Regions from separate parts of the Serratia sp. D1N4 genome, predicted to be linked through region 1. Evidence: predicted binding sites of a transcription regulator. Region 1 holds the regulator's gene; the other holds the start of a gene.

The links. The regulator CRP, encoded in region 1, controls carbon source genes, mostly activating them, when cyclic AMP is high. The targets are predictions, from matches to a motif close to ATGTGANNNNNNTCACAT.
Region 2: ACX1CU_RS14980 (sugar transporter) is a predicted target of CRP. The motif match lies at 4,218-4,235, and genes of this name have one in related genera.

Annotation. Positions count from the first base shown of each region.
Region 1 covers NZ_CM137274.1:4,967,574-4,975,444, forward strand. The annotation lists gene ACX1CU_RS22375 (hydrolase) at 1-499, shown strand, start outside; gene ACX1CU_RS22380 (YheU family protein) at 496-729, shown strand; gene ACX1CU_RS22385 (helix-turn-helix domain-containing protein) at 825-1,235, opposite strand; gene ACX1CU_RS22390 (MFS transporter) at 1,307-2,509, shown strand; gene ACX1CU_RS22395 (phosphoribulokinase) at 2,646-3,515, shown strand; gene ACX1CU_RS22400 (LysR substrate-binding domain-containing protein) at 3,695-4,603, shown strand; gene ACX1CU_RS22405 (OsmC family protein) at 4,605-5,012, opposite strand; gene crp (cAMP-activated global transcriptional regulator CRP) at 5,395-6,027, shown strand; gene ACX1CU_RS22415 (YccS/YhfK family putative transporter) at 6,083-7,871, shown strand, end outside.
Region 2 covers NZ_CM137274.1:3,338,620-3,346,490, forward strand. The annotation lists gene ACX1CU_RS14965 (fimbria/pilus outer membrane usher protein) at 1-798, shown strand, start outside; gene ACX1CU_RS14970 (fimbrial protein) at 825-2,171, shown strand; gene ACX1CU_RS14975 (fimbrial biogenesis chaperone) at 2,168-2,899, shown strand; gene ACX1CU_RS14980 (sugar transporter) at 2,972-4,159, opposite strand; gene ACX1CU_RS14985 (hypothetical protein) at 4,379-4,789, opposite strand; tRNA gene ACX1CU_RS14990 (tRNA-Asn) at 5,165-5,240, shown strand; gene ACX1CU_RS14995 (DUF4405 domain-containing protein) at 5,642-6,316, opposite strand; gene ACX1CU_RS15000 (flavodoxin) at 6,331-6,996, opposite strand; gene ACX1CU_RS15005 (alpha/beta hydrolase) at 7,166-7,871, opposite strand, start outside.

The sequences.
Region 1 (7,871 bases):
AGCGGTAGTGGTATCGGCCCCGCTGATGCTGGAGCCTTGTTCCCTGCGCATGGAACAAGGTTTTTCGCGCGTTTATCAACACTACCTGCTGGGCCAGTTAAAGCAGAACGCCATGCGCAAGCTGCTGTATTACCCCGGCACCTTGCCGCTGAATCTGCCGCAGTTGAACAACCTGCGCCGCATCCGTGAATTTGACGAGGTGATTACCTCGCGCTTACACGGCTTCGACGGCGCGATCGATTATTATCGCCGCTGTAGCGCCCTGCCCCTGCTGCCACAGATCACTACCCCCTTGCTGATCATCCACGCCAAGGACGATCCGTTCATGACCGACGAGGTGATCCCCGATCTCACCCAGCTACCCGCCAATATCGAATATCAACTGACTGAGTGTGGCGGCCACGTCGGCTTTGTCGGCGGCACTTTGAAAAAACCGCAAATGTGGTTGGAATACCGTATTCCAGCTTGGCTTTCCCCTTTTCTGGAATCAACAACGTGATTATCCCTTGGCAAGAACTTGAACCAGCCACCCTGAGCAGCCTGATCGAATCCTTCGTGCTGCGCGAAGGCACCGACTACGGTGAGCACGAACGCTCGCTGGAACAGAAGGTGGATGACGTGCGCCGCCAGTTGAAAAGCGGCGAGATCGTGCTGGTGTGGTCGGAGCTGCACGAGACCATCAACATCATGCCACGCGGGCAGATCCGCGCGGGGCAGGAAGAGCTGTAGTCGTCATTCTGCCCACACTGCCCCTCGATATCGGTTACCCCACTCCGCTATCTTGAAGGGCCGCGGGTAGAGCTGATTTTCACGGCGGCGATAACCTATTTTGCTTTGCTCTTTTGGCGACGGATTGCCGTCAAGAGTAAACGTCGGAATTTCGGACATTCAAGATGTGACGGTGCCGGGCAGTCGGCAACATGGCGCAGAGCGTTTTTCAAGACCGTGAGATTATCGATCTGGCGCTCTAGCTCGTCTGCTTTGAGATGCAGGCTGGCGCGCGGGAGTTCCGGCAGGCCATCTTTGCCAAACATTGCCGAAATTTCGACCAGTGAGAATCCTGCGGACTTACCGAGCGCCACCAATGAGAGCCGCAACAGAACATCCGTTTCAAACTGCCGCCGCAACCCATGCCGTCCAACGGATGCGATCAGCCCGATTTCTTCGTAATAGCGCAATGTCGAAGGCGATAGGCCGGATTGTTGCGCCACCTCGCCGATATCCAGAATTTTCATGCTTGACCTCAAGTTGACTTGAATTTGTAAGATGCATCAACACACAAACTCTTGCAATAGGAACACAGAGCATGAAACAAGATCCGGCCCGTCTCAAAACAGCCGTCTGGCGCGACCCAAGGGCCATCGCTCTTTTGATGGCGGCAAGTTTGACCGTGATGGCGAATGCAACGATCAGCCCTGCACTGGCAGGGATTGAGGCCGCCTTTTCAGATACCCTAAACGCGGGCATGCTGACACGCCTTTTGGTGCCGGCCCCCTCCCTGAGCGTGGTGCTATGTGCCCCGCTTGCGGGTATTTTCGCTGACCGTTTTGGGCGGCGCTGGATGCTGCTGGTCGGCGTGATCCTGTTCGTCATCACAGGTAGCGCCGGTCTCTACCTTCCAAGCCTGCCTGCGATTTTTGCCAGCCGCCTGGCGCTGGGTGTCGCCGTGGCGATTATCATGACAGCGGGAACGGCCCTGATCGGCGACTACTTCACCGGCGAGCAACGCAGCGACTTTGTAGGGCTACAGGTATCGGCACGCAATTTTGGCGGTTTTCTGTTTATCTCTCTGGCTGGATACGCGGCAGCCATCTCGCCCAGGCTGCCCTTCGCGATCTACGGCCTGGCGGCCCTTTTCCTGCCGCTGATGTGGGTAGCCATTACCGAGCCAGCCAGACCCACCCCACGCGCCACAATATCAGGGAATCACGGGGCTCCCGCATGGAAACCTCTCGTTTTAGCGTTAGCCTGTTTGCAAATGATGACCAACATGATCTTCTTCGTTATGCCGACGCAGTTGCCCTTTTTCTTCAATGCACAAGGTGACAACAGCGCCGTGATGACCGGCTCGGCGTTGGGCGTATTAACGCTAACGGGTGGCTGTACAGCCTTGCTCTATGCCCGGATGAAACGTGCGATCGGCTTTTTTGGTAATTACGCCTTGGGCTATGCCATGATGGCCCTTGGGTTTACGCTCATCAGCACTGGGGGAAACCCCTGGATCATCTTTGCCGGCACAGCGACAATCGGTGCAGGTTATGCCACGGTTTCGCCGAATTTCGTCGCCATTGCGCTTAGCCTGGTGCCAGAACGGCGCAGGGGCTTCGCTGGGGGAGTCTTGACCACATCAATATTTCTTGGTCAGTTCCTTTCCCCTTTGTTCAGCACCCCGTTGATTTCCGCCTTCGGATATGATGAAACATTTTCCAGCCTCTCGCGGCTTCTTGGTGCGATGGCCATCGTTGCAGGCATCGCCGGGGGCCGCAAATTCCTGCGCCCCTCCATTTGAAATTGGCCTTAATAGCAAACTGGGTATCTGCAACCGCAAGAAATAGGGGTATATTTCGTCGAGGACGAATCGAAGTTTTCTATACTCGTCATGCAGCTTGAAGTATACCTCGCACATTTAATGGAGTTTTCCGCTTATGTCTGCCAAACATCCCGTCATTGCGGTGACCGGCTCCAGCGGTGCCGGTACCACCACCACCAGCCTGGCGTTTCGCAAGATTTTCCAGCAGTTGAATATTCGCGCCGCCCAGTTGGAAGGGGACAGTTTCCACCACTTCACCCGGCCAGAAATGGATGCAGCCATCCGTAAGGCACGCGATCTTGGCCGCCATATCAGCTATTTTGGCCCAGAAGCCAATAACTTCAGCCTGCTGGAACAAAGCTTTATCCAGTACGGCGAAAATGGCACCGGTCGCTCGCGCAAATATCTGCACACCTACGATGAAGCCGTACCCTACGATCAGGTACCAGGCACCTTCACGCCGTGGGAGCCGCTGCCAGCCCCCACCGATGTGTTGTTCTACGAAGGGCTGCACGGCGGCGTGGTTGCCGATAAGGTCGACGTCGCCAAGCATGTTGATCTGCTGGTGGGTGTGGTGCCGATCGTCAACCTGGAGTGGATCCAGAAATTGGTCCGCGATACCGGCGAGCGCGGCCATTCGCGTGAAGCGGTGATGGACTCCGTCGTACGTTCGATGGAAGATTACATCAGCTACATCACACCGCAGTTCTCGCGTACCCATATCAACTTCCAACGGGTACCGACGGTCGATACCTCCAATCCGTTTGCCGCCAAAGCCATCCCCTCGCTGGATGAAAGCTTTGTGGTGATCCACTTCCGCGGCCTGGATCAGATTGATTACCCTTATCTGCTGGCCATGCTGCAAGGCTCGTTTATCTCGCACATCAATACACTGGTGGTGCCCGGCGGCAAAATGGGGCTGGCGATGGAGCTGATCATGGCTCCGTTAGTGCAACGGCTGCTCGAAGGCAAAAAAATCGAATAACTGGCTTGGGCGCGGCCAATCACCGCGCCTAGCCCCCTCTCATTCCAACACCCGCCACTCCCTCACAAACCAAAAAATCATTAATGAACGATTCCTCATCGCCGATATTCCTTCTGTGGGCAAGGTGATTATCAGCTTGCCTGAAATAGCGTTTTTTAAGCGATTAAGGAGGGACACAAATGCCACATTTACCAAAGTTGCAGCAGCTAAAAGCCTTTCAGCAAGTGATACGCTGCGGCAGTATTCGTGGCGCTGCGCGGGCCTTGGCACAATCTCAACCGGCGGTCAGCCGTGCTATCCAGGAGTTGGAGCAAACGCTAAAAACCCAGTTGATCGTACGCAGCAGCAAGGGGATGACGCTGACCGAAGCCGGTCATACTTTTGCTGTGCGAATGCGATTAGTGATTGAGGAATTACAGCGCGCCACCGAGGAGATCCAACAGCTGAACCAGCATTCGCAGGGTAGCGTGGCGATCGGTTGTTCCTCACTACTGGCCGTGACGGTACTCCCGGAACTGGTCGATCTCTTCAAGGCCTCCGCCCCACAGGCTAATCTGCTGATCCGTGAGGCACAGATCTCCACGCTGTTGCCAGCGTTGCACACAGGCCAATTGGATTTGGCCATCGGCACGGTGATCCCGGACATGCCATTGCAAGATTTGACCTGTACCCCGCTGTTCAAAGCCCCGTTTTGCATTATTGCGCGCCGAGGACACCCTCTGGCACAGGCAACATCACTGGATCAACTGCACGGAGCCAAATGGCTGCTGCCAGAAACCGACATGGGTTATTACCAGCAACTGCAAACGGTGCTCGGTAGCTTTTATCAGCAATTAACCAATAAGCCCATTCGTTCAGATTCGGCGGTATGTGGATTGAATATGGTGTTGGAGGCGGATTATTTGACCATTGTTGCGCGGGCGATGAACACGCCTTTCCATTTGCAGCAAAAACTGGTGACGTTGCCGATCGACAGCCTGCCGCAGGCGCAGTACTGCGTGCTGCACTCACAAAAATCGCCGCTAACCATTACGGCGCGGCGTTTTCTGCATTTATTGAGTAACCACTGCCACCGCTACCGCTGGTAACTCAGGCAACTTCACAGATTTCAAAGCTGTGGGTGACGCTGGCGGCTTTGCTCAGCATCAGCGAGACCGAGCAATACTTTTCGGCAGACAGGTTAACCGCACGCTCAACAATCTTGTCGGTCAGCCCTTTGCCGGTGACGATAAAATGCAGGTTGATATGGGTAAACAGACGCGGTGCTTCTTCACGGCGCTCCGAGGTCAGCTTTACCTCGCAGTCACGGACATCGTTACGGCCCTTCAGCAGAATCGACATCACATCAATGGCGCTACAACCGCCAACCGACATCAACACCATTTCCATCGGACTTGGTGCTTTATCGCCCGCGTTACCGTCCATTAATACCTGATGGCCGGACGCAGACTCGCCCAAGAATGTCAGTCCTTCTACCCACTTAACTCTTGCCTGCATTTTGTACACTCCAGTTAATTTCTCAAAATCAGGGTACGCTTTCGCATAGAAACTGGCAACGGAACCTGATGCTAATCATACTGAAGCGAGACAACACAAGACACCCGCCTCACTCTGTGCTACAAACAGAGCCGCAAGAACTCTTTCCAGGTCACCGATTTCAGGGAAATGTCCGAGGAAAGGACCCTATATTGGTATGTTAACAGAATGTAGCTTGCAGCACTTGGCGCAAGTTAATATGCTAGGGTACAAGCGTATTTCTATAACATGCCTCAAAACCTGTTGATAGCCACTCTATAAAACACCGGGCTATAAGCACGTTTTACAGGGAACTCTGACCCCTGTGATACAAGGCAGCGATAACAACAGAGGATAACAGCGAATGGTTCTCGGCAAACCGCAAACAGACCCGACTCTCGAATGGTTCCTGTCTCATTGCCATATCCACAAATATCCATCAAAGAGTACGCTGATTCACCAAGGTGAAAAGGCCGAAACGCTCTACTACATCGTGAAAGGCTCCGTGGCGGTGCTGATCAAGGATGAAGAAGGCAAAGAGATGATTCTGTCCTACCTTAACCAGGGGGATTTCATCGGCGAGCTTGGATTATTTGAAGAAGGCCAGGAGCGCAGTGCCTGGGTTAGAGCGAAAACAGCCTGTGAAGTGGCTGAAATTTCTTATAAGAAATTCCGCCAGTTGATTCAGGTTAACCCGGATATCCTGATGCGCCTGTCTGCGCAGATGGCAAACCGCCTGCAAATCACCTCAGAGAAAGTGGGTAACCTCGCCTTCCTTGACGTTACCGGCCGCATTGCACAAACCCTGCTGAACCTGGCAAAACAGCCCGACGCCATGACTCACCCGGATGGCATGCAAATCAAGATTACCCGCCAGGAAATTGGTCAAATCGTCGGTTGCTCACGTGAAACCGTCGGTCGTATTCTGAAAATGCTCGAAGATCAAAACCTGATTTCTGCCCACGGCAAAACTATTGTCGTTTACGGCACGCGTTAATTATTGAAGAAACGGCGTAGCGATACGCCGTTTTTTTTAACTTCCCCCATTCATCATGTGGCGGCGCCTGATCTACCACCCGGAAGTCAACTATGCACTGCGGCAAACGCTGGTGCTGTGCCTGCCGGTGGTTTTCTTCCTGCTGATGGGCAACCTGCAACTCGGCCTGCTGTTCTCTCTGGTGCCTGCCTGCTGTAACATCGCCGGGTTGGACACGCCGCACAAACGCTTTTTCAAACGTCTGGCCGTTGGCGGTTCCCTGTTTGCTCTCAGCAGTTTGCTGCTGCAACAGGCGCTGCTGTGGCATATCCCGTTACCCTTACTGATGCTGGCGATGGCGCTGTTGCTGGGCGTCAGCGGTGAAATCAGCCCGCTGCACGCACGTCTGCTGCCCGCCGCGCTGGTCGCTGCCATCTTTTCTCTCAGCATGGCCGGACACGTGCCGATCTGGTATGCACCGCTGCTGTATCTGGTCGGCACCGCCTGGTACGGGCTGTTCACCTGGTTCTGGTTCAAACTGTGGAAAGAGCAACCGATGCGCGAATCCCTGAGCCAGCTCTATATCCAGTTGGCAGACTATTTCGAAGCCAAATATTCGCTGCTGACCCAGCACATCGATCCAGAAACCGCACTACCGCCGCTGCTGCAACGCCAGCAGAAAGTCATGGATCTGATCAGCCTGTTATATCAGCAGTTAAACTTCCTGCCCCATGCCAATAACCAAGAGCAAAAACGCCTGCAACGCACTTTCCAGGTGGCACTCGATCTGCAGGAACACATTACCGTCAGCCTGCATCAGCCAGAAGAAGTGCAAAAACTGGTGGAGCAGAGCCAGGCCGAAGCGATTATCCGCCGCAACGCCCAGGTGATTGCCGGGCGTTTGCGCCTCGTGGCCAACGATATTCTCTATCACCGACGTTCAGCGCGTTTCAGTATGAAGAATGAGCTGGCGGCGCTGGAAAAGGTGGCCACGCAGCATGCCGACAACCCGGTTGGCCAGTTCTGTTTTTACCACTTCAGCCGCATCGCCCGCCTGTTGCGCAGCCAGCGCCCGCTGTATCAGCGCGATCTGATGGCCAACCAGGCACGATTGCCGTTCTGGCCCGCCGTGGTGAGCTACCTGTCGTTGAAGTCCAACGCCCTGCGCAATGCCGCCCGACTGGGCATCATACTGGCGGTGGGTAGCAGTCTGGGTATGATTTTCAACCTGCCGAAGCCCTATTGGATCCTGCTGACTATTATGCTGGTCAGCCAGAACGGCTATAACGCCACGCGCGTCAGGATCCAGCATCGTGCCCTCGGCACGCTGGCCGGGTTAATCATCGCCGCCGGGCTCTTGCAGTTGCAACTGCCGGAGCACCTGACGCTGAGCATCATGCTGGCAATCACGCTGGCTGCCTACCTGATATTGCGCAAAAACTATGGGCTGGCGGTGATGGGGTTTACCGTCACCGCGGTGTATACCCTGCAATTGTTGGCGCTTAACGGCACCCATTTTCTGGTACCGCGCCTGCTCGATACGCTGATTGGCTGCGTGCTGGTGTTTGGCGGGAGTATCTGGCTGTGGCCGCAATGGCAGAGCGGTCTGCTGCGTAAGAACGCACACCAGGCACTGGAGCAGGATCAAACGGCATTACGCCTGCTGTTGCAAGAACAGGAAGCGGATCCTGCTACGCTGGCCTACGCACGAATGCAGGTCAATCAGGCACATAATGCGCTGTTCACCTCGCTTAATCAGGCGATGCAGGAACCAGGGTTTGAGTCGGATTATCTGGCGGATATGCGCTTATGGATCACGCACAGCCAGTTTATTGTCGAGCATCTGAATGCGCTGACCATTCTGG
Region 2 (7,871 bases), 1.6 Mb from region 1:
CCGATCCTGTCGTCAGGTATCAGCCACTCCACCGGTGCTAACGGCAATACTAACTACCAAAGCGCATTGGCAGGGACTCTCGGGGAAGATCAGAGCCTAAGCTATACTGTTAATGGTGCTTTCGACTCTGGCGGTACCGGGGCCAGTTTTGGTACCAACCTGACCAAACAGATGTCTGTAGCCACCGTAGGCGGCAACTTCTCACAGGGCAAGAATTATACTCAGGGTGGTGCCAGCGTACGTGGAGCCGCCGTGTTGCATAGCGGCGGTGTGACGTTCGGCCCTTATCTGGGCGATACCTTTGGGCTGGTTGAAGCGGATGGGGTAAAAGGTGCTGATGTGATTAACGGCATGGGTGCAAAAATCAATAGTTCCGGTTATGCCATTGTCCCTTCTCTGGTGCCCTATCGTTATAACGATATCGGCCTTGATGCCAAAGGGATTGAGAACGCAAGTGCCGAACTCACCGAGAACCAGCAGCGTATAGCGCCTTATGCCGGTTCAGTGGTCAAAGTGCGCTTCAAAACGCTGGAAGGTTATGCGTTGCTGATCAAGTTACTTGGTGCACAAAGCGGCAACTTGCCGTTAGGCAGCAACGTTTATGATAGCAATAACACCGTTATCGGCCTGGTGGGTCAGGGCAATCAAATTTATGCCCGTGCCGCAGGTAAGCAAGGAACCTTGCGCGTGAAGTGGGGCGAATCTGCCAGCGAGCAGTGCACACTGAATTACGATTTAAGCAGTCAGGACATGACACAGTCACTGTATCGTCTGGAGTTGCCGTGCACCAGCCACTGATGCTCAGCTCAAAACGGGAGACAGGTATGAGCAAAAATTTTACTGCCGTGTTGCTGGCGTTAGCTGGCATCACTCTGGCAACACCGAGTTGGGCAGAGTGTTACAAAATAACAGGATATACTACTAACTCAGCCTCAGCTTATTACACCGAAGCAGGTAAAGGGACAGCAGCCAATTGGGACGGCTCCGTTGATTCGGCAGGTTCTATGGGTACCGTACAGAGCGTTATCAATGTCAACAGCAGCACCTTTCAGCCGAATGGAACATTGATTGCCAGCGGTATTGTTGACTTCCTACAGTCGGGGGCTCAAACATACAGTTCAGATCAAATCCTATTCCGCTGCACCGCTAGCGAAGCTGGAAAGCTGTTCGAGTACTATGCCACCAACGGTGACTCAACCTACGCTGGCTACGTAGAGGTAGGTTCTGCCTATGGCTTACCAGAGTCTTATCAAACTATTATTGATGGCGTAGCCCTGAGAGCGACTAATCTGGTTACTGGCGAATATTACTCTCGTTACTGGAAAGCGCGCCCTTTGACCAACCTGGATACGGACTCACTGGGGTGGATACTGGTCAAGGCCAAAAACTTTAGCAATACCAAAGTAGAGCTGTTTCGCCTGAGTAACTCCGCAGGTTCGACCACTACCGGCGTTGTCAATTGGACACAGCCCAACACTTATATCGCTTTTAAGGGGGGAACCCTTTCCTCCAATCTAAGCATTGGCGCAGACTCCTTATCAATATACGGTGGTTGGTACGGTTATTGGCCGGGCGCGGTCAACCTGCATAACCGTATCTATGTCCGCCGGGCGGCGAGCTGTTCGGTCACTAACGTGACCCCTACGGTTGTCTTCCCGCTGATCACGGTAGCGGAACTGAAATCCGGCGTGACACGCCAGATGCCGATAACGATTCAGTTTGCCTGCCAGACCGGGGCCCCTGCCAATGCTGGCCTAGTGGCATTGGCTAGCGGAGTTGCTGCCAACCAGACAGCAATGGGGATTTTGGTACAACCCGCCAACGCGGCGGCGGCGGTATCCGCTGGATTTGGTACCGCCGGCTCAGGCGTCAGCTATCTTTTATCCGATGGCTATGGCACCGATCCCAACGTCGCCAGCGGCGTGGGCATTCAAATTTCACGCACTAACGGCACGGTGCTGAACCTGCTCAGTACGCTGAGTGGTTCGGTGCTGGGGGGCAACAATGCGGGCTGGTACCCGGTATTGACGGACGCAACCGCAGGGGGTGTCGTCAATGGCGTAACCACCTATACTAAAAACCTTAATGCCACGCTGAAAGCCCTGCCGGGCAAAACGGTTACCGCGGGCAAAGTAAGCGCGACGGCGCAGGTCATTATTCAGGTGCAATGATGCGAAAATTAACCGGATTATGTATTGCAGGCGCGCTGTTGTTCAGCAGTTGGGCACAGGCAGGCGTGATTATTGAATCATCGCGCGTGGTGTTTTCCGCTGCCGATCGCGAACGTTCACTACTGTTGTCGAACGGTAATCCTTATCCGGTAATTGTGCAGACCTGGATCGATAATGGTGCCCCGGAAGGGACACCAGAAACGGCAGGAGACGTCCCGGTGTTGCCACTGCCGGGGATTTTCCGGCTAGAGCCGGGAGAAAGGAAAAACCTGCGCCTGCTGGCCACTCAGATACAGCAGCCACAGGACCGTGAATCCCTTTACTGGCTGAATATCTACGAGATCCCCCCCACTGACGCCAACTTACCGCCCGGTGTTTCTGCGGTGAAAGTGGCAGTGCGCCTACAGTTGAAGATGTTCTATCGCCCGAAGAACCTGAAGCCGAATGTCGAGAAACTGACAGAACAGCAACAGTTCAGCCTGATCAGACAGCCTGGTGTGCTGAAACTTAAAGTCGAAAATACCTCACCTTATTACGCTACCTTCAGTGCAGCCAGCCTTACGGGCGGTGGTAAATCCTACCCGGCAGAAATAGGTATGTTGGCCCCTTTTTCCAGCAAGACGCTGGATATCAATGGCGAAGCGAACTGGCAACCTGGCAGTATCAGTTACATTTTGATCAACGACGATGGTAACGGCGTTGGAGGCAAAAAATCCCTCAAGCGGTAACTAAGTCGTCAAGAACAGCCCAAGGCTCGAGAGTTTCAAGGTAGGAGATTGGCCCTGTAGGGCCAATTCTTATCAAACCCGCTGCTGCTGCAAACGTTCGCTGCGGTAAAAACTCAGCACACACCAGCCCAGTGCGATCAGCGCGAGCGGCGCACCAACAAAACCAATATTCGACATCCCCAGATGCAGGCTGACCTGGTTACCCAGCAACGCACCTGCACCGATACCAAAGTTATACAGGCCGGAGTAGATCGACATGGCAACATCGGTAGCATCCGGTGCCAGGCGCAATACGTTGGCCTGCATCGAGAGGCCAATCGCCATAATCGCCATGCCCCACACCACGCACAGCAGCGTCAACGCAGTTTCACTCCCCGAAGCGGGCAACAGCAGCAACAGGCTGACGGCTAACAACCCAATCGCGCCAATAAAGAAGCCCGAGGGCAAGCGTTCGCTGTAGCGGCTAAACAGCAGGCTGCCGAGAATACCGGCCGCCCCGAACAGCAACAACATCAGCGTGGTAAAGTTTGCCGTCAGCGCCGCCACGTTCTGAATAAAGGGTTCGATGTAGCTGTAGGCGGTGAAATGTGCCGTCACCACAATAATGGTCAACATAAACAGGCTGACTAACGCCGGGCGTTTGAACAACACAGGTACGCTGGAGAGTGAACCGGAATGCTCGCTTTTCAGCTCCGGCAGCAAACGCCACAACATCAGCAGCGCCAGGGTGGCGCAAATAGCAATACCGATAAAGGTCATGCGCCAACCAAGCAGTTGCCCGATCACCCGCCCTAACGGCAGCCCGAGCACCATTGCCAACGCAGTGCCCCCTGCCAGCATGCTCAACGCCTGCGCTTTTTTGCCCGCAGGAGCAACGCGGATCGCCAACGACGCGGTGATCGACCAGAACACCGAGTGCGCCAGCGCCACACCGGCACGAGAGATTACTAACGTGGTGAAGTTCCACGCCACTGCGGTGAGCACATGGCTGACAATAAACAGGACAAATACCCCGATCAGCAGTTTGCGCCGTTCAATCTTGCTGGTCAGCAGCATACAGATCAGCGATGCGGTGGCAACGATCCAAGCATAAATAGTGATGATCAGGCCAACCTGTTCGGTTTGCATCTCAAAGCTCTGGGCGATGTCACTCAATAATCCGACCGGGATAAATTCGGTAGTATTGAAGATAAATGCTGAAACGGCGAGAACAACCACGCGCATCCAGGCAGTTGAGCGGGAAGGACTGATATCTTCCATTAAGGTGATCCATAGCAGGGGCGGGCAATGACGATATATTAGCCAATTAGCGGTAAAAACGCGATATAGATCACATTATGGTTTCACTGTTTTTTTCAACAGCATCAACACTGGCGATGGCAGGGATAAAAACAAAAACGCTCCCAAATGAGAGCGTTTCTACTGTAAAAACACGTATGCCAAGAAATCTTGAATACGATCTGCTCCTAAAGAGAAGCTTTACGAACCAACAACACGCTGAACCAGTGCTTTGGTCAGGTCGGTTCTGATCTGATTGCAGGTTTTTGAAATACGGAATTTATAAGCGGCATCCATGATTTGATGGATATCAGTGCTTACGTTGTCACGAACCCGCATATACAGCTTAGCTTCCGACAGAATATGGTTCAATTCAATGCTGCGAGTCTGGTACATCGCTTGATTGACCTGCTGCAACGCATTCAGTTCTTTCATGCATGAACCGACCAATGTCTCTGTGCTTTCAGAAATTACAGGCTGTGCCACCGGTTGAGTCACAGCGGCCGGGCGCGGCGTTGCCACAGGGGCAGTGTTGGCTTTAGGGCGCTGATTCATATTCTGGCACCCTGCCATCAACACACACACTGCGGCTACCGCGATTGTTTTTTTCATTACTGGGAAACTCCGGGAAACAAAGGAACGGTGTGGTTTACCGCCATAAAAATGACTTTGCGTAGCATAGAGTAACAGGCATAACCCTGACAAGGCCCGCAAAGGTCACAATAGCCTTATCATCACAGAACATCTTCCAGAATAGCATAGAATAATCTTAAAAATAATCCATGCGGAACATAAAGAATAATAACATCGAATTGATAAATATCATTACCTTAAAAGATGAGTAGGCTATTTTTACTGCCCTTGACCAATGAGAAGTGCTGAAAAACAATCCAGGATGCTCAATCTGCCAGCAAACACACTTTTTTCTCACTTTAGTGCTTTGACAAACCCACAGCCCGCCGTTATCATGCGCCCCGTTCACACGATTCCTCTGTAGTTCAGTCGGTAGAACGGCGGACTGTTAATCCGTATGTCACTGGTTCGAGTCCAGTCAGAGGAGCCATAAATTTAATGCCATGGACAGCCACTGTTGTCCATGGTGTCTCAAAGTAAGATCCCTTTTTTCAAATCAAATTATACTCTGTTCCATATTGGTATACTGGCATCCAACGTTTTGGGGGCTTCATTGGGACTCGAATCGGCTAAATTATGGTATCCTTGGCTATGCCATTTCTAGCGCCATTATCCCAATAATGTCATCAGTTTAGACCGATCAACTTGCAGAACATAGCCCATCCGAGCTCACGGAACAAATTAGAAAATCCCACTTAGTTGCCTAAGCGGGGTATTTGCTTTTCAGTGCCCGGCTAACAGTCTAAAATTCGGGTATATCTGAACTGCCCCCACTGATTAACTGAACGATGGCGATCCCACTATTTTTTGCGAATTTTCATACCGAACCAATTAACCTTGCCAATGTGAATAAATAGCCCCTGTAAACCGCATCAGAGATGCAAATAAAATGGTAATAGCAAAGAAGTCAAAATAGAAAAAAACCTTAGACTCTTCAAAATTAAAAAAGGCAAAATCGACTTGAAGAAGCAAATAAGGTAGTAAATTGCGGCAAATGAAAGCATGCAGTCCATACACCGTAATACTGAAGAAAATAGCGGGCATCAATCGCGTTGAGAGAAACGAGAGAGGTGAAATATTCCAGACCTTAGCAAAAAAATTGGCTAGCATTTTCCAGTGCATGCCCAAATGGACGGCAATGATGATTTGCCCCCAATGAACACTGGTCATGTGGACCTTTCTGACCAGATCAGAGGAACTGTGAATGGGTAAATCAGGCAAGAGATGTTTTGATAACATCAGTCCACTGATAATGGCAGATAACAGTAGCAGTACCAGTAAGAGATTTACGCTGACTTGCATGAACCTGAAAGCAGAATACCTCCCCTGAACCAGTTTTCTAAACCAGTGAATATTTAGCCCATTATGGAGAAAAAGGAACATTAAAAAGACCATACCCAACCATTCATGAATACTTTCCCCCCACAGATGAAACCCCATCAGCGACAACAGGATAATCATCATTACTATATCCTGCACAACTTGGAATTTATATTTTGCTTTCATTCACTGACCTGCTATCACAGCCTATTCGGTAATTTTCTTAACCAGTTGATAATCTCCGTTGGCGTATCCTCATCCGTCACATCATTTCTTGAGATGGCGAGGCCTTGGGTTACCAACTGTGCATTGGGTTGAAGACGTTTGATTTCGCGCAACGAGTCAGAGAAACGACTGCCACCATGGGTAGTAAAGGGGATAAGCTTTTTTCCACTAAAATCATGCTGTTCAAAAAAGCTGTACATCGCCATTGGCATTTTGTACCACCAGATGGGATAACCAATAAATATCTGCTCATAATCGGCAATATTTTCTATTTTTTCTTTCAATTCGGGCCGAGCCCCATCTTTCACTTCTTGTTCTGCATATTTCAACAGAGGATCATGCTGATTAGGATAGGGTTTAACCGTTTCAATGCGGAATAAATCGCCGCCGGTTTCCTTCTGGATAATCTGTGCCACATACTGGGTACTGCCCAGAACCACACTGTTTTTTTGCAATACGCTCGCCCCCGATATACCATCGACCCCATCTAATTTTACATCCTCAGGTTGAGAGAAATAGACAATCAGGATCCGTCGCGTGTTGCCATCTACTGCCTCGTCTTTTGCATTTACACTACTGACAGTGAACGCCAGAAATAAAATCAGATATTTTGTCAGTGGAGTGAACCATAATGTATTCATAGCGTTCGCCTAGAGGTAAAGTGAGTCATCCGTGATCGTCAATGCCCTCGCTGGGCAGGCCGATACTGCTGCCATAAAAATGACTATGGCAGCGGCATAACAGACAAAGTGATACTTCTATCCGCATGTGTTGACGCAAGATAAGAGAGGGGTGTGAGTCGCTTTATTCTTATAAGTTTTTCCCGTAAAACTGATCCAGTTTCCCCATGGCCTGATTCACATATTCCGGTTTCCAATAGGTTTCAATATGGGTTGCACCGTCAATCAGGAACAGTTCCTTATCTTTCGCGTTGCTCGCGCCTTTAAACGCTTTTTCACTCATATACAGAGAGTCGGCTTTACTGCCTGCTATCATCAATAGCGGCTTATTAATTAAATCCATATTGCTTGCCGCATCGAATCTCATTAAGTCGAGAAGACTGCTGGCGGTGTATCTGAAGGTCGAGTTGGGGTGTGCGTGAGTCTTGCCGTAGTACTCAAAACCCTGCCGATAGAGGTCAAACGGCAGTTTGGCAATTTGTTCATCCGTCAGCTTGGCATCACCCAGATAAATAACCTCACCGCCAGAGGCCTCCTGTGCTCGCGCATCGGAGGCTTGCTTTAGACGTTCTTGTATCGTGGCGAGTTGTGAATCTTGATAACCGTTGCGTCTTACTAGGCCAGAGTCAAACATGCTCAACGTAGCAATGGCGTTAAATCGTTTGTCGGTTTGCCCTGCCTTCAAGGAGTAGCCTCCTCCTCCGCAGATACCCAGCAGGCCTAAACGGACAGTGTCTACGCCAGGATACTGGGTGATGAAATCTGCCATGCCGTGAATGTCTTCAATCCGGTACGCCGGTTTGTCGACATTACGGGGCAAACCACCGCTCGCGCCC